3 regions of the Paenibacillus rhizoryzae genome follow, and region 1 is predicted to be linked to each of the others. Evidence: riboswitches for the same ligand, from Rfam matches in the RefSeq annotation. Region 1 holds a riboswitch; each other region holds the start of a gene.
The links. A riboswitch is a leader RNA that binds a small molecule or an ion and turns the genes downstream of it on or off. The one in region 1 is predicted to bind ZMP and ZTP.
Positions count from the first base shown of each region.

Region 1 (10,048 bases):
GTTTGGCTTCAAACTATACTACGTAGGAGAACCCGGATTTAGTCCGGCACATTGAAATTCACCACAGTCTTGCCTTTTACGACTACATGTACGTCCCTGCCGCTAATTGGCCTTGCGAGCCAATGTGCGGGTATGGAGGTTCAGTTTATGAAGAACAATCTGGATAAAAAAACCGCAATCCCCTTATGCAGAAAGGGATTGCGGCTTTTCATTTTATTGGTACAAGATACCCTTAGCCATATCGGCTATACGATAAAGCTTGTCTTTGTTCGTTAGTGATCGCGTTAGCACTCGCAAGCCCAGTAAATTGTTGTGCAGGCTTTCGGCGAGCTCCTCCGCGCTGCGCTTCGAGGTAAAATCGCCGTTCTTCTGTCCCCTGCTGATAACATCTGCAAGCAATTGCTCCCAATAAGCGAAGCTCTCGCTCACTTTGGCTCTTGCTTCGGGATCGCTCGAGGCGAGCTCCACCGCCATGTTCACCATCATGCAGCCCGCAGGATTATCCTCGCTTGTGCCTTGGATCGTGTAATCGAATATGAAATCGATCGCCTGTCCGGGCGTAGAGTTCGGAATGAGCGAACCAAGCCGATTGTTGGTCAGCGTTTTATACCGATCAAAGGCCCTAAGATATAGCATATGTTTATCGCCGAACGTATCATACAGACTCCTGCGGTGAATGCCCATACGCTCGACAAGATCATTAATTGACGTTTTCTCGTAGCCCTGCTCCCAGAACAGCTTCATTGCCTTCAGCAGCACGACATCTTCTTCGAATTCTTTAGCTCTAGCCATAAGCATGCCCCTTTCCAGTCGATTTTACCATATTGAGAACAATCGGTAAAGAATCCCCTGACAAGGCGTCCAATACTCCGCCACTCTTAGGCTTAACGATATACCGGTGCACCGAACGGGGATGAACCGCCGCCTCCGTCAACACTGATTTCGGCACCTTGCACGTACGAAGCATCATCCGAAGCCAGGAACAACGCAACGTTGGCGATTTCTTCCGGTTCACCCAAACGGTTTAGCGGAACCGATCGTGTCAGTTGGGATTCCATTTGCGCCAGCCCTTCCGGCTGCCCCCAGATCGGTGTGCGAGTAGGGCCGGGAACGACTGTATTTACGCGAATGCCGCGCGGCGACAATTCGGAAACAAACACTTTCGCCATGCTCGTAACGGCCGCTTTGCTCGCTGCATAGGCCGCCCATCCCGGGCTTCCGGCATTAGCAAGTACCGAGCCGTTCAGGATTACCGAAGCGCCTTCCTTCAAATAAGGCAATGCAGCTTGCACGGTGAAGAAGACGCCTGTCACGTTCACGTTCAAGACTTCCTGGAATGCGGCCAGCTCCGTACCGCCGAGCGGAGTATGACCGCCAATGCCGGCATTGGCGAATACGACGTCCAGTCGGCCAAATATCGCAACTGCCGCAGCCGTTGCCTTCTCCAAACTTTGCGGATCGGTTGTTTCTGCTTGAATACCGTAGCTAACCGCCGTGCCAAGCTCCTCCACTGCTTTGTCCAGAGTAGCTTGATTGCGACCCGTGATGACAACTTTAGCACCTTCCGCTACAAACAATTTCGCAGTTGCAAAGCCGATCCCGCTGTTACCGCCTGTGATGAATGCTACTTTACCGTCTAATTTACCCATTTCATATCGCTCCCTTGTCATCTGTTTATTATGCTGCATTTATTGAGAATGTTCATTCTCAAAAGAGTAAAAAAATAAAATTGCTGCAAACTATGCTTGGCCGCCGACTTGACTGCAGAACTAAATGAGAACGATCGTTCTACTATTACGAATAAAAAAGGAATGCATCCTCACTACACAATTGCTTCCCGCTTGCTTACGAGCTGATCATACCATATTGGGAACGATCAGTAAAGAATAAATTTAGAGCTGGCTCAATGCTGTGGACCAGCTCCGTTTATTCATGAACGAAACCTCATGATGTCGGTCATTATACCCTTACCCAGTCATATTCCATCAATTTGGCCGCCCGGAGTGCCCGCTCCTCGCCAAGCAGCTTACCGATCACATATAATGACGCATCGATTCCGGCCGAAACCCCAGCGGATAAAATAATCTTTCCATTGTCTACATAACGCGTTTCTTCATGAACCTCAGCAGATTCCGGAGCAATTGCCCGCAGCTCATGCATCGCAAGGCGGTTCGTAGCCAGCTTCAGGCCCTCTGCCAGCTGTGCTTTCACTACCAGAAGAGCGCCTGTGCACACGGACAGCAGCAGTTCAGCCTCACTGGCAGTCTTGTTGATCCAATCCGTCATGACCGCATTGTGCATTTCGGTTCTGGTGCCCGGTCCTCCGGGAATGACGAGAATGTCCGGCTTCGGACAATTCTGAAAGCTGTAAGCCGGGTTAATGCTCAGATTGCCCAGCGCATGAACCGGACCGTCGTGTTCTGCAACAGTGAACACATTGAGATCCTGACCATAGTTACTGCCAGATAAGAATGCCTCGAACGGCCCTGCGAAATCCAACACTTCCACCCGATCAAAGATCAGAATCGCTACATTTCTTGCCTGCCGCACCTGCTCCATCTCATCATCTCCCATGAAATAATAAAAAGTACTCAGTCCACTGACCAAGCACTTCGCCCAGGCGTACGGCATATGAAATATGTGCTCCCCCGTGGTAATCCACGTTTACGCCAGTCACACACATCGAATACTAGCTTTATTTTAGTTGGAATATTCCGATAATACAATCGTTAAGTAACGCCTTCTCCGCTAGAGAGTCAGTAGTTCCTCCCACTTTATTGCAGTGTCGGCCTTCCCTTGCCCCGTGGTCCATAAACCACTCGAATGACAAACTCGGCTGCAAGCAGCAGGAAGAGGATCGCCCCATAAACGCCAATGGTGTAGCTGTGCGTATACGATAAGCCGAATCCTTGGTGAACCACATAGGTAATCGCGTGAATACACAGATTCGTGTAACAGAATGCGTAGCTCCTCACCATCCAATTACGATGGGCGATGCGCTGTTTCCTTCTTATTTTCGCAATCGCAATTACCGTCATGGCCGTCCACAGAATGCTCAGGAGGTTTAGCGGAACGCTGTTCAGCTTGCCGCCGGTTGCATAAGGAGCCATGTAGCCGGAAGTGAGCACAACGACAAGGAGCGCGCCAAAATATACATAGCCAATCGCTCTGTGCGCCCGCCTATAATGGTTCTGTACCACCGTTATGAAATTAACCGCTCCCGCCACCATCGCGATGCACGCACACGCCACATGAACATACATGACATTTAGCCAAACCGGCTTGTTTAGCGGATGCTTCAGGTTGATTTTATGGCTGAGAAAATGCGCTGCCTGCGGATCGACAAAGAAATTCATGCTGATCACATAAACAATAAAGCTTATCGCGATTGCCACCATGCACCGATAAAGGATTTTTGATTTCTGCATAACTAGGTTGTACCTCGCTTCAACATTAAAACTCTACGCCCCGGACCTTCGCATAGATCACCGTATCCTGCAAACGTCCTTCCGCATCGAGCTTATCGTTGCGCAGTATCCCCTCCTTCATGAAGGCCAGCCGTTCGGCAACGCGGGCACTTCGCAGGTTCCTTGCATCAACGCGAATCTCGATTCGGTTCGCCTGCAGGACATCAATGGCGAATTGCGTAATTCCCTCGACAGCCTCTGTCACATATCCTTGCCCACTGAACGCCGTATGGACCCAATAGCCGATCTCGAACTTCCGCGACTCCCAATTAATGCGATGAAGACCGCTGCTGCCAATGAACCGTCCCGTCTCCTTGCAGATCAGATACAGCCTAAGGTCGGAGCGCTCCAAATAATGAATCCTGCCTTGCTTCGATATAATCTCCGATTCTTCGACTGTAGGACGCTGTTGCGCCCACGGCATCCAAGGCCGCAGCTCCTCGAAGCTTTCAAGGATGGATTCATTTACCATTTCCCCATCGTCCCAAAGCGGTGCGCGTATAAGCAGCCGCTTCGTCTCAAAGCTCTCCGGGATCGACAGCAGAATCGGATTAACGGAACTTGAACTTAGACTCATAGGTTTCCCCCCTATAAAAAATGGTGAGGCTGCAGCATACACACATTCTGCCTACAGCCCCACCACTGTTGTATTAACCTTCGCTAACTTCTACTTTCTTCACCCAACCGAAAGGATCTGCAACGGCCCCGGTTTGGATACCCGTTAGCGTGTCATAGATCGACTTCGATAGCTGCCCTGTCACGCCTTCGCTGATTAGGAGCTTCTCTCCGTTCCAGTTCATTTCCCCGATAGGCGAGATGACAGCAGCTGTTCCGGTTCCGAAAGCTTCTTCCAGTGTACCGTTACGGCCTGCTTCATAAAGCTCCTCAATAGAAAGCACTCTCTCTTCAACAGGAATGCCCCAATGCTTAAGGAGTAGAATAACCGAGTTGCGTGTAATACCTGCAAGGATACTGCCGTTCAGCGCAGGCGTAACAACCGTGCCGTTAATCTTGAAGAACACATTCATGCTGCCGACTTCTTCAATATATTTATGCTGCGTGCCATCGAGCCATAGAACCTGCGTGTAGCCTTCTTCCTTAGCAGCTTGCTGCGACTTCAAGGCCGCCGCATAGTTGCCGGCTGTCTTGGCTTCACCTACGCCGCCTACAACTGCACGAACATAATGAGATTCCACGTGGATTTTGACCGGATTGATCCCTTCCGGATAGTAGGCACCGACAGGCGACATGATAATGATGAATTGGTAATTCTCGGATGGAGATACACCAAGCGTCGCTTGCGTAGCAATGACGAATGGACGAATATACAGCGATGTACCCGGAACATCCGGAATCCAGTCTTGATCGACTGCGATTAGTTGCTCAAGCGCTGCAATCGCCACATCAATATCGAGCTCAGGTACACTCATGCGATCGTTGGAACGGTTCATACGGGCAAAATTATCACGAGGACGGAATAATTGAATACCGCCGTCTTCGGTCTTGTAGGCTTTCAAGCCTTCGAAGATCGTTTGTCCATAATGGAACACCTTCGCGGCCGGATCAAGTACGATCGGCTGGTACGGTGTGATACGCGGGTTATGCCACTCTTGCTCGACGCTATAATCCATCACAAACATGTGATCGGTAAAATAAATGCCGAAACCAAGCTGATCCTGCGCTGGCTTCGTCTTCTTGCTCTGACTGCGTTCAATCGAAATGGCGTTATTGGCTGTTGTCATGGGTTATTCACTACTCCCTTGCATTCATAATTGGTGATTGCATACTACCACTCGTTGAGGTATATATAAAATATCTATTCTGTTCACTATCCATACCTTTAAGGTATGGAAGGGGAATTAATGTTGGGGATGCTTACATGGACTTTCGACAGTTAAAATACTTCTTGGCCATTGCGCATGAGAAGCAGATTACACGAGCAGCAAAGCTGCTTCATATGGAACAGCCGCCCCTTAGCCGGCAGCTGATGCTCATGGAAGAAGAGCTTGGCGCCCAGCTGTTCGAGCGGAGCCGAACCCAGCTGACATTGACCGCTGCAGGGCGATTGCTCAAGGACCGGGCGGAGTCGTTGCTGCTGCAATTAGATGAAACGATGAAAGAAGTGAAAGAGCTTGAGCTTGGCGTACGCGGCACGCTCTCGCTAGGTGCTGTTGTTTCCTGCGTCTCCATTCTCCCCGGGCCGATTCAGCAATTACGAGAGAAGTATCCGCAGGTCACGTTCAAGATTGCCGAGGGCGATCATTATCTGCTCGGTGAAATGCTGGAGAGACGGTCGATTGAACTCGTCATATCCCGATTGCCGTTTGAGGCCCATCTGCTTCCCAACAAGCTGGATATGCTCCCGCTTCCTTCGGACCCCTATGTTGCCCTGATGCCTGCCGCTTGGGCTTCCTCTGGCGGAAGGAACGATATCAGCATCGAGGAGCTCGCCCAATATCCGCTGCTAACGTTAAAGACCGATAAAACGATCAAAATGCATGAACAGGTCGTGAGCGAATTCCGTCGTCATGGCTTCGAACCGAACATCATCTGCGAATGCTCCAGCGTCGCCATTATTATGTCCCTAATTGCCGCAGGAATCGGCGCTACTGTATTTCCGAAATCGGTTATTTCCTCGTTTCCCTCCGGGGACGTGATTACGCTCCCTATTCGCGATGCCGATTTCCAATCCGAGGTGGGTATCCTGTGGCTGAAGGATCAGCTGCTGTCCAAACGGGCTCAGCATTTTATAGAATGTTTTCAATAACCTGACCGTTATAAATAAGACCGAGCGCTCTCTGCCAGGCAGATGCTCTCGGTCTTATTTATTGCCTTCTACGGGTTAATAAAAGCTAGCTGCTGCAGCATGCGCTTCAATGCTACAACGGCATTGGCTCTTGTAACGGGTAGTGCCGGTTCGAATTTGCCTTTAAGTTCGACTTCCAGAATGCCGGATTTCAGCAGTTCATTGATATCCTCGGCAGCCCATGCAACAATCGAAGCAGCATCCGGCAGCTTATCAACGCTGATTGCAGTATTGGCCGAACCTGTCCCAGGCTTGACTGCCACGTACTTCATGGCTCTGCCGATCATGACCGCCATTTCTTGTTTCGTAATAATGCCATTCGGGGAGAATCTGCCATTTGTATCCCCTTTAATCAAACCCGTTTGATCTGCAACACTCGCTACACGTGCATACCAAGCGTTCGGCTGAACATCGGTGAACCGCAAGGAGCTTGTTTGCGGCGTAGCCAGACCGAGCGCTCGTACAAGCAGCGCAGCAAATTCCGCACGCGTTACCTGCTGATCCGGGTTGAACGTTGTAGCTGTCGCACCAAGAACCACACGTTTCGAGGCCATGATCTCGATATCTTTTTGGGCCCAGTGTCCCTCAATATCCGTGAAAGTCTTCGAGGCGCTGGCCACGGTATACGTACTGTTATGAGGCACCTTTACATCCAGAACTGTATGATCCCCCAGCTTGCGTGCGAAAGCAGGCACAAACCCGGAAGTTCCTGTTTCCGGATTATAAACAAGAGCTGTAATGTGATTCATATCCACGTTGCCTTTGATCGTAAACGAGCGGGTAATATAAGTACCATTGAAATCATTCCACTCCGTGCTCTTACCGTCCTTTTCCAGCATTACGGTAAATCCCATGGAATCCGACTGTGGCTCAAATCCTTCTTGAGCCAATTGCTTCGTAATCTTGTTGCGTATCAAGTTGCTTGATTTGACGATGCTAATCTCTACTTTCATATCATCCGTAATCACAGTACTGCCTGTATTCAAAAATGCTTTGACAGGTAGCTCATAAGTGACATTATGTGTTTGAACGACAAGCAACATATCCGAATATTTCTTACTTGCCTCCACTAGTTCACTTGATGGCAAAGCCACCGATAGATTCACTTCAAGCTGTTGAAGGTTAATGACAACCTTCGGAACAACAGGCTTGCCCTCTTGATTCTCCTGTTTATCAGCCTGCTCATTCGCCTTAACCAGTGCTGCACGGAGATCAGCTGCCTCCAATTCAAAGTGCATGCCTGAACCATCAGTAGTCGTCCTCATATCATCCGGACCTAGTTTCACAGAGGGATCTACCGGCTCTGCAGGGAAGAATCCGCCGAAGAACCCACCTCCAAAGCCGCCTCCACTGTTACCGCTTCCGTTATTCTCCGAAGGGTCCGGTGAATTTGGCGGAATTGGACAACCGTTTACCAGCGAGCTTGCAGCTTGTGCGACAGATTGCCCTGTGATCGACGGCTTGCTCAAGCCAGGAAGCGCGGTTGGTACGAGTGAGTACGGCGATAGCGTCGTCTGGCCTCCCTCACTGTACGCGATAAGCAGCTCGTCCTGTTTATCGCCCGGCAAAATATCTACGATCGTGGTCGGCATTGCAAGTTGCTGCTTAAGCTGGAAAGTCGCATAGTCGTACACATTAATAGTATGTCCGTTTAACGCATAGAACGTTGTCAGGTCTTTAGAGAAGACTACTCTGCTAAACGGCTCAATCGTTCTGACATACCGCATATCATTTGCCTTTGTAGTTGAGCTCGTAAATATCGTACCGGCTCCATTGAACAGGTATTTATAATCCGGTGAAATCTGAAAGTACGTCGACATCCCATAATCCCCATGATAAGGGGAGTCATAGCCACCCGGGTACAACGGCTCCATAAAATGCCCGGTATCATTAATGTTGAATGCACGGATGTCCCTAGGTGAACTATCGGTATCAATGGAATACAAATGATTCGGACTATACTGAAGATAGGATGCCTGCCGAATATTAGCTTCTTCAATGAGCTCGTTAGTAGGCGAATAGGACCTAAAATACGTCCACTGCCCCGAACCCGACGAAACATAGATATAACCGTTATCATCTACAACGAGATCATAGGGATCTATCGTAATACTATACTGGTCTAACTTCTCGAGCGTGTCAGCCTTCAATATCGCAATACCGCCCGTTTGATTCTCCTCCCACCAATAGGAGCTATGAGGCTGATCCACTAAAGCTACATAAAGCTTCCCTCCCGATACATACAACCGCTCAGGTTGACGATCAAGTGTCATAGTGTGGATGTCGCCTGTTTCAAGATTAATCGAAGATACGGTATTACTTGCGTTAAAGATGCTATAGATAACCGGCTCGGTCGGATGCTTTATCATTTGTTTCAAGCTTCCATTCAAATGAGCCCAGCCTGCTCCGGCACTCACCCCTGTTATCCCGGTACGGTTTGTAACCTCCAGCATATTGAAAGCAGGGATATTATTCCCGCTGAAGTCGGTTACCCGTGCCACGGTTGAGAGTGGCGTGTACGAAATCTTCACCTGATCTGTTGCGTTTACTTTATCATCCAAGGTCAATATGATCTTTCGTCCAACAGAGGCTATATCGTAAAGCACAACTGACTTTTTATTGACTTCTACATGAAACGTGTCCCTAACAGCGCCATATGCGTTCTTCAAAGGTTCATTATAGGTCAACGTTAATTGATTCCCATTAATTCGGGCCGTGCTTAATACGGGCTGCGCCGTATCATCCGCCAGGAAATACCCGTTCGTCGAATCGGGGCGCACGCTGCGGCCATTGGTTCCTTTCAAGCCTGATACCGTAATCTTATAGCCGTTCTTGGACACAAGCGCCGAAGTCGTCAAATAGACGACATTGACATAATCGCAATCCACTTCCGCTTTTGTAATTTGGGGATTGGAATAACCGGAAATCAACGATTCCAGCTTGTAATTGGCTATATTGCCAAGTCCGGAAAGGCTCATCGCTTTATCAAATACAACCGCTACCGTTGTGTTGTTCTCAGCATACCCGCCAACAACCTTCGGGCTATCGGAATCTTTGATTGCCGTGACCGTCCATGTTTGAACGGCTTTATTCTCGGCTGTAACGGTATACGTGACCGGCCGATTTAGGTTCACTGCACTGCCGCTCACAGGTGAAACCTTTGCACCGGCTGAGACCTCAACCGTTGGCTTAAGGCTTGATACGTCATCGCTTGATTCCACATATAACGTAACCGTGTGCTGAATAGGATCGATAATGGCCGGTCCTGTCAATACATCGGAGTTGAATCCGACAATATTGCGTTCAGCCTGCGGATCAGCGACAGATCCTTGAATCATCCAAGTCTGTGACTGCCCATTCTGGGAAGTTACGGTGTAAGCGACCGGATTCGTGAAGTTCTGCGCGACATGAATATCAGGCGTAATGCTGGCACCCGGTGAAATACCAATCTGTGGAGCAAGTGCAGTCAAGTTAGTCCCATATGCGGTCGAGAAGGTAACGGTATGCGCTAACGCGTTGATCTCCGGATTTCCGACCATGCCGGAAGCACTGAAGGAGACAATACCGTTCTCATTATTCGTATAAGGAAGGCCCACTGTAGCCCATGCCGCCTTCACAACCTCGATAACAGCATTCTTCTGCTCTTCCGGAAGTGTAAGATCATTAGCTGCAAGGACAAAGGAGTCCCGCGCTTCAATAAAACCTGAAGTAGGCGTCAAATAGGAAGTCAGTGCCTTATAGGTGATATCACCTAAGAGTGCTCGTCCTTGACCTT
Region 1 is NZ_JCAALT010000009.1:79,162-89,209, forward strand. It holds gene AC6ESO_RS24335 (TetR/AcrR family transcriptional regulator) at 214-792, opposite strand; gene AC6ESO_RS24340 (SDR family NAD(P)-dependent oxidoreductase) at 885-1,649, opposite strand; gene AC6ESO_RS24345 (DJ-1/PfpI family protein) at 1,960-2,559, opposite strand; ZMP/ZTP riboswitch at 2,608-2,687, opposite strand; gene AC6ESO_RS24350 (DUF2306 domain-containing protein) at 2,775-3,428, opposite strand; gene AC6ESO_RS24355 (GNAT family N-acetyltransferase) at 3,454-4,044, opposite strand; gene AC6ESO_RS24360 (branched-chain amino acid aminotransferase) at 4,118-5,209, opposite strand; gene AC6ESO_RS24365 (LysR substrate-binding domain-containing protein) at 5,347-6,234, shown strand; gene AC6ESO_RS24370 (SGBP N-terminal domain-containing protein) at 6,303-10,048, opposite strand, start outside.

Region 2 (10,048 bases), on a different contig from region 1:
TTGCCGATCGTGAACTGCTCATTGCGGCCCGTAGCCGGATCGAAGCGGCTAAATGAACCGCCCGTTATATCCACCCAATAGAGCTTCCGTTGCTCCGCGTTCCAGCTTGGCCCTTCCGCGAGTATGGCTTGGGCGTCAAGCGCCAGCTCCGCCTTGCGCAAGTGCTGCTGCTCTCGCAGCTGAGCATTAGATTGCTGCATCACTCGTTCATCCTCCTACAAATCAATAGTCATCCCGCCATCTGCCACTAACACGGCCCCCGTCATAAACGAGTTGTCCGCGCTTGCCGCGAACATGACGACCGATGCGATCTCATCCGCTGTTCCGACACGGCCCATCGGCTGTGCTTCGTTCCACTGCTTCATCGTCTCCTCGCGCGGCGTATCGAGGTTCTTAATGCTGCTCTCCAGCATCGGTGTATGTACGGCCCCGGGCAGCACCGTGTTCACCCGAATATTTTGCTTGGCAAAATCCAGTGCAATCGCCCGAGTCAACGACACGATGCCGCCTTTGGAAGCCGCGTAAGCGGAATAACCATCCAGTGTAGCCAGCGCATGAACAGAGCTGACGTTCACGATGGCACCGCCTCCGTTGCGGACCATAGCGGGAAGCACCTCACGGCAAAATAAAAAGACCGATGTCAAATTATTCGTGATGACTTCATTCCAACCCTGCAAGCTCATCTCCGTAATGCGAATTTGTGGGCATACCGCGGCATTGTTCACCATGACATCGATCCGGCCGTACTTCGCAAGCGTATCCTCCACGACTCGCTTCACATCCGACTCCGATGACACATCAGCCTGCATCGCCGTAGCGATTAATCCCGCTTCCGTAATCTCCTCTGCAACCGTCTCGCCTTTGGAAGCCGTGCGGTTCACTACGACAACCGCCGCCCCCTCCTTTGCAAAACGGTGACAGACAGCTCTGCCAATCCCGCTTCCTCCACCTGTAACGATGACCACTTTCCCGTTCCAGCTCATACGCTGCCCCCATATTCAGACTAACGCTATTATCGAAAGAGACGTCCTTGGTATGGACGCCTCTCTTCTGCTCTTACTTAACGGTTTCGCGCTTCTCCCAGCCTTGTTTGAAGAGCGGTAGCCAATTGCCGACTTGATAGGGATGCTTATCGATTTCTTCAAGATTCAGCTCCACGCCGAGACCCGGCCCTTCCGGAGGCAATAGATAGCCATTCTGTACTTTCAAAGGCGGGAGCAGCACCTGCTCTTCCCACGGCTCATTAAATTCATCGAAAATTTCATGGATAAGGAAATTCGGCGTCGCCATGTTCAAATGGCTGCATACAACCGAGCATACCGGACCCTGCGCACTGTGCGGCGCCGTCACGCCATTATGGGCATGCACCATGCCGCAAATTTGCTTCGATGCCGAAATGCCCAGATACTGAGGCTCCAGCTGAATAATGTGCACCGCATCATGGCGGAGGAGCTCCGCGAATTGCTCGCGCGAGTAGTAGTCCTCTCCGCAGGCAACCGGTATCGGGCTGCGGCGCGCCACTTCAACCATGCTCGAGATGAGCTGCGGTGGAACAGGCGCTTCGAACCAAGTCGGCTCATACTTCAGCATCGCATCTGCGAATTGCAATGCCGTACTCACGCTGAAGCGGTTATGGCCTTCGATGAGAATGTCGACGTCCTTGCCGACGGCTTCCCGAACGGCCGCGATATTCTCGATCGCGGCTGAGAAATCCTGCCGGCTGACTGTCCGCCAAGCAGCGCCGAACGGATCGAACTTCAAGGCAGTGTAGCCTTTATCGACTACGATCTTCGCTTTCTCGAAGAAGTTCTCAGGCGTATTTGGCCCACGGTACCAGCCGTTTGCATAACAGCGAAGCTTATCGTGACAGCTGCCGCCTAGGAGCTTGTAGAGGGGCTGATTCGTCACCTTGCCCATGATGTCCCAGCAAGCGGTTTCAATTGCAGCCAGTGCGGAGCCTTGAATCTGTCCGCCATCGGAGTAAACGTCGCGGAACAGCTTCAAACTGATCGTTTCCACATCGAACGGGTCGCGTCCGATTACGAGATGCTTCAGTTCATGAATAGCAGCCTCGACGGTTTTGGCAAAACCATTCAGTGTCCCTTCGCCAAGCCCCGTGACGCCTTCATCCGTATCCACTAACACGAAGAGCCAGTTCTTCCACGGGTTGCCGAGAATATAGGTGCGAATGTTTGTTATTTTCATTGCCGCTATGCCTCCCAATTGATTGTCGTTAATTGAGCCCAGCGTAGCACAGCCGTTTGGGAGGCGACAAGATGTCTAACTTGTATACATCAAAGCATGATCTTCTTCACATATTCGATATGCCGCTGCGTTAGCTGTACAGTCAGCTCAGGGTCGGTGCCTGCCAGTGCATGACGAATCTGCCAATGCTCGTCGATGCTGCCCGCAAGACGCTTCTTATTGCGGTTGAAGGTCGTCCGCACGACGAGCAGAAACTTATCCTGAATGCGCGACATCACCTCGGTATATTCCTCATTATCGAGCCCTGCGATAATCAGCGCATGGAATTGGCGGTCCAGCTCCACATATCGCATGATATCTTCTTCAGCTATCGCATCGGCCTGTTGCGCCAAATTGTCATCCAGACCGGCGAAGAACGCTGCATCCATCTTCCCCGTCAGCCGTCGAACGGCATAGGTTTCGAGCGATAAACGCAGCTCGTAGATCTCCAAAATCTTCTTAAGCGATACCTCTTGTACGATGACCCCTTGCTTTGGGGACAGCTTTACGAGCCCCATCATCTCCAGGCGATCGAGCGCGGAGCGAATCGGCGTTTTGCTCATACCGAGCAGTTCGCTGAGCAGCTTCTCGGGCAAAAACATCCCGCCTTGCCACTCTCCGCTCACAATCCGATTCTTAATCGCTTCGAAAGCCTGATCACGCAGCGTCACCGCGGTCTGCTGCTTCTCCAACGGCCTTCCCTCCTTCGCTTCCTCTCTCTTATGTTATACTACTTTTTAGTAGCTTTCGGATGAAAAATAATAGGAGGGATCCTCCGCATGCCCCGCCAATCGCTGCGCGATGAAGCCTATCACGTCATCTATGAACAAATTATAGGCGGTGAGCTGCCCAAAGGAATCGTCACCTCCGAGGTACAGCTCAGCCGTCAGCTCGATATGAGCCGCACGCCCATCCGCGCCGCGTTGCAGCAGCTCGAGAATGAAGGCTTCCTGCGGATCATTCCCAAGCACGGCGTGCTGGTCCTCGATTCATCTGCCCAGCGGGTCGGCGATCTCCTGGAACTGCTGACCGCGCTGCTATTGTATGCCTTCACGAGCGTGCGCAACCGCGACGAATCCGCGCTCGGCGAGATGTCCCGGCAGCTAGTGGAAGAGCTGGAAACGCTGCTCGCTGCTGACGATGCGTCGTCACTTTATGCTGTCGGCGATGAACCCGCTCATGTTGTCAGCGACACGCTTGCATTATGCCAATTTGAATATGACTTCGTGAGCCGCGTCATCGCGCTCAGTCATAACCAGGAAATGCAGCAAACGCTGGCGAACAGCGCATCCCGCTTATTCTGGGCCGGCAACAAGAAACGGTGGATCGCCCCATACCGTCATGAGATGGGGGACACGCTTCACTTGCTGCTGAGACGATTGACCTCCGATACCGACAGCTTCATCGAAGCGATGAATCGTTATTTGCAGATGCTGAAGAAGACCTGGATCTAGTCAGTAGAAATAACTAGAAGCACGCTTCCACCAATCGCTCTCCGTCATTGCGTTCACTCTCTAACGAATCCCGGAGGTCTTATTTGGATCTCTGAACGGGGTTTGAATTTCTAACGAATCCTACAGGCACTATTCCATGTCCAAATGCTGATTTCGACTCCATTTCTCCATAATAAGACCCGTACGATTCGTAAGATCTGATTATCGGCATAATTCATGCAAATAAGGCCCATACGATTCGTTAGCACATCGCCACAGTAACAATCTTCCCCTAGCTGTCTCGAACATAACATACCTCTGATCCCAACCCATACAAAAATAGCTGCACCGGGCGCTATCCCCCAGTACAGCCATTTCACATTCCAATATCTCATGTCACTGTTTACTCATCATTCATCATTCATCACTTGCAACTCACTTCGCAGTCAGCGTACCCAGCAAAGCCTCCAGCCGGTCGAAGTTCTGCTCATTCCCATCCACCACATAGTCCTTCACATGGTCGAATTCAGCCGCCGTGTTAAATTGCATATGGAACGACAGCTTCGTACGCCCGCCATCCACTTCCTCGAATGAAGCGTTCACCTGAAAATGCGGTCCCGTAACATGCTCGAGCACGATTTGCTCCGGCGCCTTGATCGCCTGGAACACATTTTTATTCTTATAGTTGGTGCCATCAGGGCCGTGCATGACGAACTCCCAAACACCGCCTTCCCGAAACTCAAACGTGCTGAACGTGTTCGTAAATCCATTTGGTCCCCACCACTGCGCCAAGAGATCCGGATTCGCCCAGGCCTGAAATACAATATCGCGCGGCGCGTTCATCACGCGCCAATTCAGCACATCTTTCTCGCCAATAATTGGATTCGGGTTCGATTCTTTGTTCATCCTGTTATCCATTCCTCCATTTTACCTGCCATTAAACAAACTCCACCTTGCCGCCCTCCAGCGAAGCAATGCGAGCAAGCGACTCCACGCGGAATCCCTTTTCCAGAAGCTTCCCTCTTCCGGATTGAAACGACTTCTCGATCACGATCCCCATGCCGGCTACCTCTGCCCCGGCTTGCTGAACGATTCGCGCCATACCAAGCGCAGCTTCCCCATGAGCGAGAAAATCATCAATAATCAGCACGCGATCATTCGGTGCGAGGAACTTTCTCGATATCGTGACTTCGCTCTCCTCTTGTTTCGTAAATGAGTATACCTTCTCCGTGTACAGGTCATCCCGAAGCGTCAGCGATTTGCGTTTACGTCCGAACACCATCGGCACGCCAAGCTGAAGTGCGGTCAGCACTGCCGGTGCAATGCCCGAAGACTCGATTGTCATGATCTTCGTTACACCGCTCTCGCGAAACAGCTCGGCAAAAGCTTTTCCGATCGCAAGCATCAGCTATGCATCCACTTGATGATTCAGAAACGTATCTACCTTTAACACGCCGCCATCCAGCACGATGCCTTCTTGCCTTATTTTCTGCTTAAGAAGCTCCACAGCACTCATACACCCCTTGTTCCCATTTCCGCTTTAACCAGCAATCTAATGCTTCAGTATTCCCCGATTAACCGACCTAATCCTGCCAGCCCCTCACACATGCTTATTTCTAAAAGCGTAATTAATCGTTTGATCCTCCACGCTAATCGATTTAACCAGCAGCGAAATTCGGTTATCCGGGTTGATTCCCTCCCAATAGAAATCGGCGGTTTCTTCAATGGAATCGAATAACGGCACTTCGAACGGATCGCCTTTAAACGGCTTCAATACGCCATCCCGTTCCGATTCGTAGGTATGTATGCAGTGTCCCGTCCCCTGCTTAAACCGGCTGAAATGATACCGACTACGCAAGCAAACCGAAGGGTCGTTGTCATACGTTTTGAGAATCGACAATTCATACTGCTTCACATCCGCATAGATAACGGCAGAGATCCTCGGTGTAAAATGCGGCGCATCCGGCTCGAACTCTCGGTTCATCAACGCTTGCTCGAAAGTCTGCCGAAGCTGTAAGCCCTCATAGATGGTATCCGTCTGGTCACCGTTAGAGACAATGTGCGCATCCTCCCAGTGGCGGATCGGATAATAAATAATAAGCGAAGGATCTTCCATCAACGCCGGATCGAATGCCTTATTCCTGACATACATGCCATCCTGCTCAAAAACCCGATTGCGGCTGTTCACGCTGCGCCCCATAATCCAATACACCTGCACGTAATGCGACCCGGAAGGTGTCATGCCTGCAATCAAGGTTCTCCCCGGATAAGGCTTCTCAAACAACTCCTGTTGATAGGACTTCACTCACACTCGCTCCTCTCCGAATACAAAAAGAGGCAAGGAGAACTCGTAAGCTCCCCCTACCTCTGCCCAGGCGTACGGCTCGTATCTATATGCTCCCTCATGGTTGCCCATGTACGCCAGTTACATACAGACTGCTAAATTACTCTCACAATACCGAATTAAGCCCTATAAATCAACTATTATTCTGCAAGCTTGTTCATACGACCTTATGCTCGCTCAATTCCACGACCTGAACGCCGGGAGGTGCAATGACACTCGTACACACCTTGCCGCTATCGTCCACATACCACTTCACATGGAGATCACCAAACGGAGTGTTGACCGTACCGCTGCAAGCGCGAATGCCGCCGACCGGATTTGGCGAGACCATCACTGTTTTGTAACCAGGCTCAAGCGACTGAACACCGAGAACAACTTCGCCTATCCATTTCACAGGCGTGCTGGACCAGGCATGGCATAAGCTCATCCGATAGGAGCCGTAAGCTGTATACGTGGTGAGAGCATCGTGAAAATCGCGCCCTCCATTTCCTTCCCCGTGCGAGTAAGCTTCCCAGAAGGTCGTCGCCCCGTGATCGAGCATTCCGCCCCATACGATCGAGATCACCTCATACGCTCGCTCATGTTTCCCAAACCGGGAATAACACTCTGCCAGTTGGAACGCCGACAACGGCGTGATCGGATCCATCAACTCATATTCGTCCAAGAAGGCTACGGCTGCATCAGCACTCACATAACCGCTTGCAATACCGAGCACTTTAACTGCCAGAGCGTAAGGCTCTTTCATAAAATCCTCGGAGCTCAGTGCCCGCATCGGCCAATCGAGCAGCGGCGCCAGCTCCAGCTCAGGTAATTCGGCTGCCAATTTCACCAAGTCGGCATGCGTCAATGCATAGATTGCTTGCAGCGCAATAACCTTCTCCTCGTTGGTCAGCGGTACCCATTCAATCAGAATGCCGTCTTGGATGAGGAGCCCTTCACCTGGCCTCGTATTCTCAAGCACCCATTTCATATGGCGGTGCATCGGCTCCTTCAGCTCCAGCACAAATTCCTTATCGCCCGTCTGAAAATAATACTCCGTTACCGTCTTCATCCACCACAGCGTATATTCACAAATACTGTTCATCCAATGCCCGCTCGGCGTACCTTCTCCCAGCTCACGCACCGCGCGGCGGATAACCTTCGTATCGTCCCATAAGAAGTAACAGGATTTTGCCGCCAGATAGAAATCAAAGGTCCAGTTCAGCCGATCCCGCTTAATCCCGTCCCACAGCCCAATTTGATGACATATCCGGCTCGTATGCGCGGAAACCTCAAAGATTTGATTTAGCTCCTCATTATCGCTTTGCAGTTTCCCAGCTTGGCGCAGCGCTACGTGCACCGTCTGGAACCTCAGCTTCAGTTCAAAAGACTGCTCTGGTTCGCCCAGTACATACAACTGTATATAACGACAGCCCTGTGGAAGCGTACAGACCGTTTCTCCCGGAGGAACAACGAGCCATTCCGTAATACAACCGTCGTAATGCGCAAGCTCCATGGTCGATTCAGCACCATTCCATAACAGCTTCACCGGCTCGTCACCTGAGTTGGAGACGATAAATCGGCAGTTATGCTCCGCTAGCAGATCGACAGTCACTCTTGAAGCTGTGCTCAGGTCCATCTCCATTTGCAGCTGTCTCATCGCTTTCCACTCATTCTGCTTCCGCAGATGGTAAAACAGCTCTAACTGCTCCTGCTCCGGTTTGACCACGGATCCATCCTGTCCATGTGCGCCGCTGAGACTGACTTTACCGTCGCCCGATACCGCTGCCTCTATCGCGAACAGGTCCTGCACGATGACATTATCCAGATCGTAGGCCGTAATATCTCCGAAACCGCCTGCTACGAAAGCTGCCGGGCTGTTCTCTAAATCTCCGAATGGCTCTTCGCCTAATAAGCATATTTGCGCAGCAGCCGAATCATCCGCCTGCCAGCTCTCCGCCTCCGTTGTAAGCCACAATCCCTCTCCCTGCAGAAACGCGATCGCACCAACCCTGCGATTCCACAGATAGTAGTTCACTTCTACCAAAGGGATGAACGCCGTACAATCCATTTCAATCCTAAGCTCATGCTCCCCTGGGGGCAATACATCCGGAAAACCAACAACTTTCATAAAAGCGCCTGCATTCCCGGCACGTTCAGCAATCTCTGCGACTACTTGCCCATCAAGCACAACGCGCGCTCCACCCGTAAACGATGCGTGTAAGGAGACTTGGCGAACTTCTGACTCTACCGTAAATGTACGAGTCAGCACACAGCTTGGCCGCTGCTCACGTTCCTGATGCCAAATCCAAACCGGCAGTTTTACTTCAGATTTTATTGTCGTCTCCATCGTATAGTTCCTCTCTTTGCTTACGTTTTAACTACTCTGGATACTTCATGCCATTCACGATGTAGAAACATGCCCTGCTTCGGGCGCTTCACACGCGATCCCGTCATTTCTTTATAAACTGTACACCTTTTATTGGAAACTGCCATAAAGCCATCATTCTAGATGAAAATAGTTAATCTCATAAAACGTTTTACTTGGCATCCACAACCACAATTCACTACCTCAGTGTGAGTAAGTAATAGTTGTAAGCACTTACAGGTTATTGTACTGACATCTTACCACCGCGGAAGTAAATTCTTCAACATTAAAACAAACGGCATTTTTTTAACCATGAAACCCTTGATATCACTGGTTTTTCTCGCATTTACGCTATAAAAATAATTGAAAATTAAGCGGGCCGGTAAGCATAAAAACGTTTTTATACGGCATTAATTAAATACGCCATCGCCTGCCTAATCAAACACATGCCATAACGCACAAAAAAAAGCCCCCTGCTTTCGCAAGGAGCGTTCATTTAAAAGATGGTCGGGATGACACGATTTGAACATGCGACCCCCTGGTCCCAAACCAGGTGCTCTACCAAGCTGAGCTACATCCCGTAATGAAGTGAAAATGGCGTGCCCTGAGAGATTCGAACTCCCGACCTTTTGATTCGTAGTCAAATGCTCTATCCAGCTGAGCTAAGGGCACTAATAATGGAGCGGAAGACGGGAATCGAACCCGCGACCCTCGCCTTGGCAAGGCGATGCTCTACCGCTGAGCCACTTCCGCAAATAAATATGGTGCGCGTAGAGGGACTTGAACCCCCACGGTCGCCCGCCAGATCCTAAGTCTGGTGCGTCTGCCAATTCCGCCATACGCGCATGAGTGAGAATCATTTTCCATAAGAAAATGGTGAGTCATGTAGGATTCGAACCTACGACACCCTGATTAAAAGTCAGGTGCTCTACCAACTGAGCTAATGACTCGAGTAAAGATGGTGCCGGCGATAGGAGTCGAACCCACGACCTACTGATTACAAGTCAGTTGCTCTACCAACTGAGCTACACCGGCAAATGTTAAAGATTAAGCTTTGGTAATAATGGCGGAGCCGACGGGATTCGAACCCGCGGTCTCCTGCGTGACAGGCAGGCATGTTGGGCCACTACACCACGGCTCCGCAGTAAAATTGGTTGCGGGGGCAGGATTTGAACCTGCGGCCTTCGGGTTATGAGCCCGACGAGCTACCGAGCTGCTCCACCCCGCGATAGTACAAGTAAATCTTTTATGGTGGAGGCTGACGGGATCGAACCGCCGACCCTCTGCTTGTAAGGCAGATGCTCTCCCAGCTGAGCTAAGCCTCCAAATAACTGGTGACCCGTAGGGGACTCGAACCCCTGTTACCTCCGTGAAAGGGAGGTGTCTTAACCACTTGACCAACGGGCCTTGATGAAAAAAGTACAACGGAGAAGGAGGGATTCGAACCCTCGCACCACTTACGCAGTCTAACCCCTTAGCAGAGGGTCCCCTTGAGCCACTTGGGTACTTCTCCATGAATGGCTCCCCGAACAGGACTCGAACCTGTGACAACTCGATTAACAGTCGAGTGCTCTACCAACTGAGCTATCAGGGAACAGTAAGATTCAGGAACTTTGTCACCCTGAAAACTGGATACGAACCTTTGCGAAGGTCTTGTTTAGCTGATCATGTCCGAAGTTG
Region 2 is NZ_JCAALT010000010.1:102-10,149, reverse strand. It holds gene AC6ESO_RS25035 (SMP-30/gluconolactonase/LRE family protein) at 1-200, opposite strand, end outside; gene AC6ESO_RS25030 (SDR family NAD(P)-dependent oxidoreductase) at 216-983, opposite strand; gene AC6ESO_RS25025 (mandelate racemase/muconate lactonizing enzyme family protein) at 1,057-2,205, opposite strand; gene AC6ESO_RS25020 (GntR family transcriptional regulator) at 2,295-2,936, opposite strand; gene AC6ESO_RS25015 (GntR family transcriptional regulator) at 3,024-3,698, shown strand; gene AC6ESO_RS25010 (SRPBCC family protein) at 4,113-4,583, opposite strand; partial or broken gene AC6ESO_RS25005 (xanthine phosphoribosyltransferase) at 4,615-5,184, opposite strand; gene AC6ESO_RS25000 (IMP cyclohydrolase) at 5,278-5,982, opposite strand; ZMP/ZTP riboswitch at 6,040-6,116, opposite strand; gene AC6ESO_RS24995 (alpha-L-rhamnosidase-related protein) at 6,179-8,350, opposite strand; tRNA gene AC6ESO_RS24990 (tRNA-Pro) at 8,873-8,949, opposite strand; tRNA gene AC6ESO_RS24985 (tRNA-Arg) at 8,964-9,040, opposite strand; tRNA gene AC6ESO_RS24980 (tRNA-Gly) at 9,047-9,121, opposite strand; tRNA gene AC6ESO_RS24975 (tRNA-Leu) at 9,131-9,213, opposite strand; tRNA gene AC6ESO_RS24970 (tRNA-Lys) at 9,243-9,318, opposite strand; tRNA gene AC6ESO_RS24965 (tRNA-Thr) at 9,328-9,403, opposite strand; tRNA gene AC6ESO_RS24960 (tRNA-Asp) at 9,433-9,509, opposite strand; tRNA gene AC6ESO_RS24955 (tRNA-Met) at 9,520-9,596, opposite strand; tRNA gene AC6ESO_RS24950 (tRNA-Val) at 9,618-9,693, opposite strand; tRNA gene AC6ESO_RS24945 (tRNA-Glu) at 9,701-9,775, opposite strand; tRNA gene AC6ESO_RS24940 (tRNA-Ser) at 9,794-9,881, opposite strand; tRNA gene AC6ESO_RS24935 (tRNA-Asn) at 9,887-9,962, opposite strand.
Region 2: another riboswitch for ZMP and ZTP. It lies ahead of AC6ESO_RS25000 (IMP cyclohydrolase); the one in region 1 lies ahead of AC6ESO_RS24345 (DJ-1/PfpI family protein).

Region 3 (10,048 bases), on a different contig from region 1:
GGCTCCATGAATGCGGCTAAGGAAAAAGGACAGCTTCGCCTGGAGGGTAAAGAATACGTGGTGCAAGACGGCGACGTTATGCATTTCCGTTTCAACGTTTAGCGGTTGAATGGTTGGTTTTAGGGCCCGAAATTCTCGGGTCCTTTTGCTATGCCTTGCGGAAGTCGGCAAATTAACCAGAATTGTCACGTTTATGGTTTGTAGTGCGTTATGTTATACTAAAGGAACAATCAATTGGATTTATTCTAAAGTAGAGGTGAATGACAGTGTTGGACCGTTTACAGGCACTCGCTGACCGGTATGAGAAATTGAGCGAGCTGTTGTGCGATCCGGATGTGGCTAGCGATCCGAAGAAGCTGCGCGACTACTCCAAGGAGCAGTCGGATTTGCAAGCTCCTTATGAGGCATATACGGAATATAAGCAAGTATCCGAGCAGCTTGATGAAGCAAAAGTAATGCAGAACGAGAAGCTTGACGATGAAATGCGCGAAATGGTGAAGATGGAAATCGACGAGCTGAGCTCGCGCCAAGCTGAGCTTGAAGAACATATCCATGTTCTCTTGTTGCCGAAAGACCCGAATGACGACAAAAACGTGATCGTTGAGATCCGCGGCGCTGCCGGCGGCGACGAAGCGGCTTTGTTCGCATCGGATTTGTACCGCATGTATATGAAATTTGCGGATACCCAAGGCTGGCGCGTGGAGCTGCTTGAATTCAGCGAAAGCGATCTTGGCGGCTTCAAAGAGGTTATCTTCATGGTAACCGGCAAAGGCGCCTACAGTAAGTTGAAATTCGAAAGCGGCGCGCACCGCGTACAGCGGATTCCGGTAACGGAGTCAGGCGGCCGAATTCACACATCGACATCAACGGTTGCCGTTATGCCGGAGGTTGAAGAGGTCGAGATCGAAATTCTCGATAAGGATATTCGGATCGATACCTTCTGTTCCAGCGGTGCAGGCGGTCAGTCCGTTAATACAACCAAATCCGCGGTGCGTGTGCTTCACGTTCCGACGGGCATCATGGCTCAGTGTCAGGATGGTAAATCGCAGAACGAGAACAAAGCGAAAGCTCTTCAAGTTCTACGTGCACGGATCTCGGATATCCGCCGCCAAGAAGAAGAAGCCAAATATGCCGGCGAACGCAAAAGCAAAGTCGGCACAGGCGACCGCAGCGAGCGGATTCGGACGTACAACTACCCGCAAAGCCGGGTAACCGATCACCGTATCGGCCTTACGCTGCACAAACTCGACTCCGTGTTGAACGGGGATATGGAAGAGATCATCAATGCGCTGACATTGACGGCTCAGACAGAACTGATGGAACGCGAGAACTTGGTGTAAGAGCGCGTTGAAGAGTAATCTCAGAGCGCAATCATAGTTAGGAATGACGGGAGCGGCCTTGGCTGCTCCCGTTTGTGTAGCCTGGATATTGTCGCTGGGGTTAGCGGCAGCGACTTCTTGGGCGTGAGCGTGATGATGAATTAATGAGAATTAATAATCAAATCTGTACATGGTTCCACTTCGGCAATGGCTGTGCTAAGGCTTATGTTAATACCGTCAAGTGCAAAATCCTGAGGGATGGTTAAACGTGTAGGATGCAGAGTGATTAGAAGTCGCAGCGTGCAGACTGGTCTGAGTTTGAGGATAGGGAGTGTTTGTTGTGGAGGTAAATGGTCAGGCTGGAGGCGGGGAGTTGCTTACGATAGGGGAAGTTTGTGTAAATGCGACGAAGATGCTTGAAGCTCGCGGTATCAGCGAACCTCGCAATAACGCGGAGCTGCTGCTGCTGCATGTGCTCGGAATGGAGCGGGCCGCGCTGATCCGCGATTGGCGAGACCCTTTTCCGCAGCAGCACACCGCTGAATGGGAAGCGCTGCTTGCCCGCAAAGCAGCCGGCGAACCGGTGCAGTATTTGATCGGCGAGCAGTGGTTCTATGGTCTGCCTTATCAGGTCACACCGGCGGTGCTCATCCCGCGCCCCGAGACGGAGCTGCTCGTTGAAGCTGTGCTGGAAGCAGCGGATAAGCTATGGCCGGGGGCTGTGGGCGAGGGGCAAGGTGAAGACGCAGAAGCGAGTGTGGCGAGTAGCGGCGAAGCGTTAGGCGAGGGCGTGCCAGCGAGTGGTGACGAGGCGGTAAGTGAAGTCGCAGAAGCGAGTAGCGAAGAAGCGGTAATTGAAGGCGCTACAGCAAGTAATGTGAGTGGCGATGCTGCGCATCGAGAGCGTACGGGGCCGACGGTGGTTGATGTCGGCACCGGCAGTGGCGCCATTGGCGTGACGCTGGCCACGCTGCGTCCGCGGTGGCGCGTATGCGCGTCCGATTTGTCGCCGGACGCGCTGGCTGTCGCCCGCGCGAACGCGGAGCGCCATGGCGCAGCCGCGCGCATGACGTTCGTGCAGGGCGACCTGCTCGGGCCGTTCGCGCAGCCGCGGCCCGGGGAGCACAACGATGCGCCAGGCAGCGTAGCCGGCCTGCGCATCGACGTGCTGGTCTCGAACCCGCCGTATATTCCGGCGGGGGATATTGCCGGCTTGCAGCCGGAAGTGCGCGACCACGAGCCGCGCCTCGCCCTCGATGGCGGCGATGACGGCCTGACGCCGTATCGGCGCATGGCAGAGCAGCTGCTGCAGCTGTCTTCGATGCCGCGCATCGTCGGCTTTGAGCTTGGCATGGGCCAGGCCGAAGCCGTTGCCGACCTGCTCCGCGGCATCGGCGCATGGCGCGAAGTGCGCATCATCCCCGATTACGCGGGGATTGACCGCCATGTGCTGGCGGTGGAATAGCGATCATCCGTGCATCGGGAGCTGAGAGTGCAGAAATCAAACTTTCAGCAGCGAAATGGCATCAAAAAGATGGTGAGAGTTCGGAAATGGAACTCTCCGCACCGCAATCAGCAGAATATAGCGTGCATCGGGAGCTGAGAGTGCAGAAATCAAACTCTCAGCAGTGAAATGGCACCAAAAGCTGCTGAGAGTTCCAAAATCGCACTCTCACCATCAGGATCAGCGGAATGCAGCTTGTATTGTGAATTGAGAGTGCGAAAAATAAACTTTCAGTAGCGAAATAGTGAGAAATAGAGCCTGAGAGTTCGGAAATCGAACTCTCAGGTTTTTTGTTGACCGGGTTAAAGCTTGGGGCGGAAGCCGAGTGGCTGCAAACTCCACGAAACTCTGCTTATTAGCGGATATACCGCTAAAAACGATCACACTAGCGATAGCTACTCTCTTTAGCGGCTATTCCGCTTATGGTTGCTCGAACCCATCGAAAGTGGCACGCAATCGCCAACTATCCTCGCAATAAGCGGATATACCGCTAAAAACGATCAAACTAGCTTATATCTACTTTCTTTAGCGGCTATTCCGCTTACAGTTGCTCGAACCCATCGAAAGTGGCACTTAATCGCCAACTATCCTCGCAATAAGCGGATATACCGCTAAAACGAGCCAAACTAGCTGAATTCTACTTTCTTTAGCGGCTATTCCGCTAACAAAGCCGCACCACCGCTTCGATTAGTCGAGGCGCACCATGAGTTGCCTTTTTCTTTTACTCTACGAAACTCTTTTTAAGTGGATTGATAGGTTTAGAGAGCCGCCGCGAGGGACATAATGGGGATATGATCGTTCCGGAACGCAAGCCGATGCACCGACGGGTGCCAAAAAGGAGCTTGTCGTTATGATTCGCACTTATTCCCGTTTTCCTTATCGTCCTATTTATGGGTATGTCCTTCTTATCGCTGCAGTACTGCTTATGAGCTGGGAAAGTCAACGAGCCGATGCGTCTATTGCCGGCGGCAGCATTCCTTCCGAATCTATCCGTCTGCGCATTCTAGCGAATTCGGATCATGCGTCCGATCAAGCGGTGAAACGCGAGGTTCGTGATGCCATCGTAGCGGAAATGAACAACTGGGTGGCTGGACCGCAAACGATCGAAGAAGCACGCAACACCATCCGCTATCATATGAGCGATATCGAAGGTATTATTGCTACTAAACTTAGCGCGCGCGGTTTTCACTATGGATTCAAAGCGGAACTCGGCAACGTGCCGTTTCCAACTAAAATATATGGTACTCAAGTATATCCTGCCGGTAATTACGAAGCGCTTCGCATCACGCTTGGTGCCGGTGCCGGACAAAACTGGTGGTGCGTGCTGTTCCCACCCCTCTGCTTCGTGGATGCAGTGAGCGGGGAAGCGTCAACTCCGGCGGTGGCTGCAACGGCAAGCGTGAGTGCAAAAGCAGACAACAACGCTCAAGCAACCTCAGCTGTAGCAGATGCGCCTGCCAAAGATAAAGCTTCTGATCAAAATGTTCAAGCGGGTGAAGTCAAACAGCCGGAAGTGAAATTTTTTCTGTGGGAAGTCATCAAGTCGATTATTAGTTTCTTCCGCAGCCTTTTCAGCTAATCACACACTAAGCTCAGTCGCGCACTCCGCGATTGGGCTTTTATTGTATAGTGGGGGGTTTGGATGGTGTCCAGCGGCGTATGGTATAATGGGGCAAAACAAAGCAGAAGCTGGGGATACGACATTGACCATCCATCTACGAAAAACATTACTGTGGGAAGTGGATAGCCACCACCCGCGCGAAAGTGAACTTGATGAGGCTGCTGCCTTGCTGCGTGAAGGCGGTACCGTTGCTTTTCCGACAGAAACGGTCTACGGGCTAGGTGCGGATGCGAGGAGCACGGCGGCGGTTGAACGGATTTTTGAGGCAAAAGGGCGCCCTTCCGACAATCCGCTAATCGTTCATATCTCCGATCGCAAGCAGCTGGAAGAGCTGACGCTTCCGCTGGAAGGAGAGTCATCCATGCTTGCCGGGAGGCTCATGGATCGGTTCTGGCCGGGGCCGCTAACGATTGTGCTGCCGGTGAAGCCGGGGGCCGTATCGCCGCGGGTAACGGCGGGACTTGCTACAGTCGCGGTGCGGATGCCTGCCCATCCTGTGGCGCTGCAGCTTATTGCTGCTTCTGGCTGCCCGCTGGCGGCACCTAGCGCGAATCGATCCGGTCGGCCAAGTCCGACACTGGCCTCACATGTGCGCGATGACCTTAGCGGCCTAATCGACGGTATTGTCGACGGCGGTGCCGCTGGGGTAGGTCTTGAATCGACCGTTGTGGAGGTTGACAGCGATCTTGTGCGCATTTTGCGCCCCGGCGGCGTGACGGCCGAAGCGCTGCGCGAGGTTGCGGCGCGGGTCGATTACGACGCCGTGGCTGCGCCTGGCGCCGGCATAGCCGCCTCTGCGCCTGCGGCGGCGGGAGCTCCCGCGGCGGAAACGCATGCGCCGCGCTCGCCGGGCATGAAATACGCGCATTACGCCCCACAGGGGCTGATGCACTTGGTCAAAGGCGACGCTGACGCCGTCTCCGCCTATATTGAGGCGGAAGTCGGCGCAGCGAAAGCGCGCGGCGAGCGCACAGGCGTGCTCGCCTTTGCCGAGCATGCTGCTCGGTACGACGCCGACTGCGTGCTCGTCGTCGGCAGCCTGGCGCAGCTGGAAACGGCTGCGCACGGCCTCTACAACGCGCTGCGCGAGTTCGACAACCGCGGCGTACAGCGCATTTGGGCCGAGACCTGCTCGGAGCAGGGTATCGGCCACGCGCTCATGAATCGCTTATCCAAAGCGGCCGGTCACGCAGTGGTCCACGTCTAGCGACAAGGTTTCCGGCCGCGCGCCAAGCACCGCTGCGCTAGTTCGCCGCGAACCTGCTCGCCGCGCGCCAATCGGCGTAGCCTTGCTCGCTCCGCGCCCCAAGCGCCACCACGCCCTTGCTCTCGAAAACTAGCGCGCAGGCGCCCAGCTCCCCGCCTCCACGGGTCATCTTTCCCATCTTGTCCGCATATGCTTACTCAGAGGTTGCGGACAAGGAGAGGATGAAATGGTTGAGGCGGGCATGCATGCCGGACAATTGCTGACGCTGCTGATTATCGCTATGGCACTGGGGATGGATGCTTTTTCGCTGGGTGTCGGCATCGGGCTCAAAGGCATTCGGCTGATGGATATAGCAAAGCTTAGCGCGATCATTGCGCTTTTTCACACGATTATGCCGCTCATGGGCATCTTTACGGGCAAATATGTCAGTACGCTGCTTGGCGGCGTTGCGACGACTGCGGCTGGTGCGCTGCTGCTCCTCCTCGGCGGGCATATGATTTATAGCTCGCTGCGCGGCGATGCCGTGGAGTCGATCGATTACCGCAGCTCGTGGGGGATGCTATTGTTCGCACTCGGCGTGAGCATCGACTCTTTTTCCGTCGGGATCTCTCTTGGCATGTTCGATACGGACATGCTGCTGACGGTACTGCTGTTCGGCGTTGCCGGCGGGATGATGTCCGTATTTGGGCTGCTGCTCGGCCGTAAAGTGGGTACAAGTCTCGGCGGCTACGGGGAAGCGTGCGGCGGCGTGATCCTATTCACATTCGGATTGCTGTTCCTGTTCTAACAGATCAGCAACATATGCCCTTTATCTTTTATCAATAACAATAACAATTTCAATTTCATAACCTATAGATCAATCACCAAACCCACACCTACGAAAAGGAGTGTATCAATCGTGAAACGGATTCTATTCGTGTGCACCGGCAATACATGCCGTTCACCAATGGCTGAAGCGCTGCTTCGGGCGATGTCCCAGCAAAGGGGCATGCAGCTCGATATTCGTTCCGCAGGCGTGTCCACGATCGATGGACTGCCTGTTTCCAATCATGCGCGTACGGCGCTGTCCAAACGCGATATTGCGCATAACGGCACCTCAAAAGCGCTGGAAGGCGGCTCGATTGCGTGGGCTGATCTTATTTTGACAATGACCGCCAGCCATAAGAGGCAGCTGCTGCAGCATTTTCCGGCTGCCGTGGACAAGACGCATACGCTGCTCGAGTTCGTGAACACGGATCCCAAAGTACTGGCTGACATCGCGGAGCTGGAGGGGCTTTATTCGAGCTGGCAGATCAAGCAAGCGCTTGGTCAGCCGATGACGGCGCAGGAGCGGTCAAGGCTGCTTCAGCTGGAGCAGCAGATCCCAAGCTTCGATGTAGCGGATCCTTTCGGCGGTTCGCTGGCGGTTTATGAGCAGAGCGCGACCCAAATCGAAGCCGCATTAAATCGACTTCTTGATCGCCTGAACGGATAAGAAGTAGAGGGATCGCAGTAATTTTCTTGCTCTTCACCTCTCCCTTTGCCAAAGGATGGCAAGCGCCGTTTCTTCCGGCAACGATTGATTTTGACACTAAAATCCGTTATGATAAAAGCAACTAAAGACGGTTTCCGATGTAACTGGCGACGAAAGTGGGTTAAACCACGGTGGAGCATCGGATCATACGGCCGGTCGCCTGGGCAAAGAGCAGCGTGCGTAAGCATGCTTGCTCTTTTTTCGTCTTTTTCGGCGAAATCAGGTATACTAATGCCATTGTGAATCGACAATTTCCGCCATGTGCGGTCTTATTGGGAGGAAAATGGATATGAAAATCGCCATCGGCGCAGACCACGCGGGCTACCGCTTGAAAGATGAGCTAGTTCCGTTTATCAAATCGCTTGGTCACGACATTGAGGACGTAGGCTGCGATTGCGATCAATCCGTAGACTACCCGGATTATGCACTTCCGGTTGCTGAGCTTGTAGCGCAAGGCAAGGCAGAACGCGGCATTCTCATTTGCGGCACGGGAATCGGCATGTCCATCGCGGCTAACAAAGTCAAAGGCATTCGCTGCGCGCTGGTGCACGATATGTTCTCGGCTAAAGCAACCCGCGAGCACAACGACACCAACGTGCTGGCAATGGGCGAGCGCGTCATTGGCCCGGGCGTAGCCCAAGAGATTATCCGGATTTGGCTTGAGACACCGTTCTCCAATGGCGAGCGTCATATCGGCCGCGTGAGCAAAGTGATGAAGCTTGAAGCACAATACGCCGATGCGGCGAAATCCGAGTAAGGGGCGTATCCAGTGATGAGCGACCACGGAATAAGCAACATGGACTCGGCACAGCTGACCAAGGATGTAGAAACCGTAGTCCGCGAGCTGGCAGCCGCGTCGGGCATTCGTCAGGGACAGCTGCTTGTAATCGGCGTGTCGACCAGCGAGGTGCTCGGCGAGCGGATCGGTACATCAGGCACGCTGGAAACGGCAGCCGCGATCTACGCGGGGGTCGAGAAGGTACGGCAAGAATTGCAGTTTTATCCCGTTTATCAGTGCTGTGAACATCTGAACAGGGCACTCGTGATGGAACGGGAAGCCGCTGAACGATACGGCCTAGACCTTGTTTCGGCGGTCCCTGTGCGTAAAGCCGGCGGCTCGATGGCAGCCTACGCGTTCCAAACGCTGCAGGATGCTGTGCTGACCGAGACGGTTCAGGCACATGCGGGCATCGATATCGGCGACACCTTCATCGGCATGCATTTGAAGCGTGTTGCGGTGCCGGTGCGACCAACGATTCGAGCAATCGGATCCGCGCATTTGACGATGGCTTATACCCGTCCGAAGCTAATTGGCGGGGAACGTGCGGTTTACACGCGAGAAGCGGCAGGTCCGGCAACGGATGCCGGCACATGCGACTAATATACTTATTATCTTGAGGAGGACTCATCAACATGGAAAACCTACGTAAACAAGATCCCGAAATCATGAAAGCCCTTGGCCTTGAGCTGCAGCGCCAACGTGACAACATCGAACTGATCGCATCCGAGAACATCGTTTCCGAAGCGGTATTGGAAGCAATGGGTACGGTGCTGACGAACAAATACGCGGAAGGCTACCCGGGCAAACGTTACTACGGCGGCTGTGAGCATGTCGATATCGCGGAAGATATCGCACGCAACCGCGCCAAAGAATTGTTCGGTGCTGAGCACGCGAACGTGCAGCCTCACTCCGGCGCACAAGCAAACATGGCTGTTTACCTAGCGGCGCTAAACCCGGGCGACACGGTTCTTGGTATGAACCTGGCGCATGGCGGTCACTTGACGCACGGCAGCCCGGTTAATGCTTCAGGTCTTCTGTACAACTTCGTAGCTTACGGCGTTAACGAGAACACTTTTACAATCGACTATGCAGAAGTACGCAAACTGGCGTTCAAACACCGTCCGCGCATGATCGTTGCAGGCGCATCGGCTTACCCGCGCATCATCGATTTCGAAGAGCTTGGCCGCATTGCTAATGACGTAGGCGCATTGCTCTTCGTTGACATGGCGCATATCGCAGGCCTTGTAGCTGCCGGCTTGCACCCGAGCCCGGTTCCACATGCTCACTTTGTAACAACAACTACGCACAAAACGCTTCGCGGTCCTCGCGGCGGTATGATCCTTTGCCGCAAAGCATGGGCGCAAGCGATTGATAAAGCAGTATTCCCGGGCTCCCAAGGCGGACCTCTGATGCACATTATCGCGGCTAAAGCAGTAGCTTTCGGCGAAGCGCTTCAGCCTTCGTTCAAAGAATACGGCAAGAACGTTGTCGACAACGCTAAGGCGCTCGCTGACGGTTTGATCGAAAGAGGCATCAACATCGTTTCCGGCGGTACGGACAACCACTTGATGCTGATCGACCTTCGCAACCTGAACATCACAGGTAAAGACGCGGAGCACGTACTCGATTCCGTACAAATCACAGTCAACAAAAACGCGATTCCATTCGATCCAACCAGTCCTTTCATCACTAGCGGTATCCGTATCGGTACGCCAGCAGCGACTTCGCGCGGCATGGGCGTAGACGCAATGGCTACAATCGCAGAAGTCATCGCAATGACGCTTAAGAATCCGAAAGACGAGTCCGTTCTGGAAAAAGCACGCGGTATGGTAAGCGACCTTATGTCGCAATACCCGCTTTACCCGGGCATGACTTACTAAGCAGAAAATCAAAAAAAGGTGGCAAAGGGTTCCTCCCTATGCCGCCTTTTTTTTGCATTCCGCAGCATGCTACGGACGGATTCTCAACTCTAACGAACCATAGAGGTCTTATTTCGCCCAAATCACGCCAGTTAAAATTCTAACGAACCCTACAGGCGCTATTTAGCAAAAATCATGCTTCGTACCTCCATTTTTGGCTAAATAAGCTCCCTGTGGTTCGTTA
Region 3 is NZ_JCAALT010000008.1:163,213-173,260, reverse strand. It holds gene ychF (redox-regulated ATPase YchF) at 1-102, shown strand, start outside; gene prfA (peptide chain release factor 1) at 267-1,340, shown strand; gene AC6ESO_RS23160 (N5-glutamine methyltransferase family protein) at 1,693-2,784, shown strand; gene spoIIR (stage II sporulation protein R) at 3,674-4,402, shown strand; gene AC6ESO_RS23150 (L-threonylcarbamoyladenylate synthase) at 4,491-5,651, shown strand; gene AC6ESO_RS23145 (manganese efflux pump) at 5,878-6,438, shown strand; gene AC6ESO_RS23140 (low molecular weight protein arginine phosphatase) at 6,550-7,125, shown strand; ZMP/ZTP riboswitch at 7,255-7,337, shown strand; gene rpiB (ribose 5-phosphate isomerase B) at 7,454-7,921, shown strand; gene AC6ESO_RS23130 (TIGR01440 family protein) at 7,937-8,545, shown strand; gene glyA (serine hydroxymethyltransferase) at 8,578-9,825, shown strand.
Region 3: another riboswitch for ZMP and ZTP. It lies ahead of rpiB (ribose 5-phosphate isomerase B); the one in region 1 lies ahead of AC6ESO_RS24345 (DJ-1/PfpI family protein).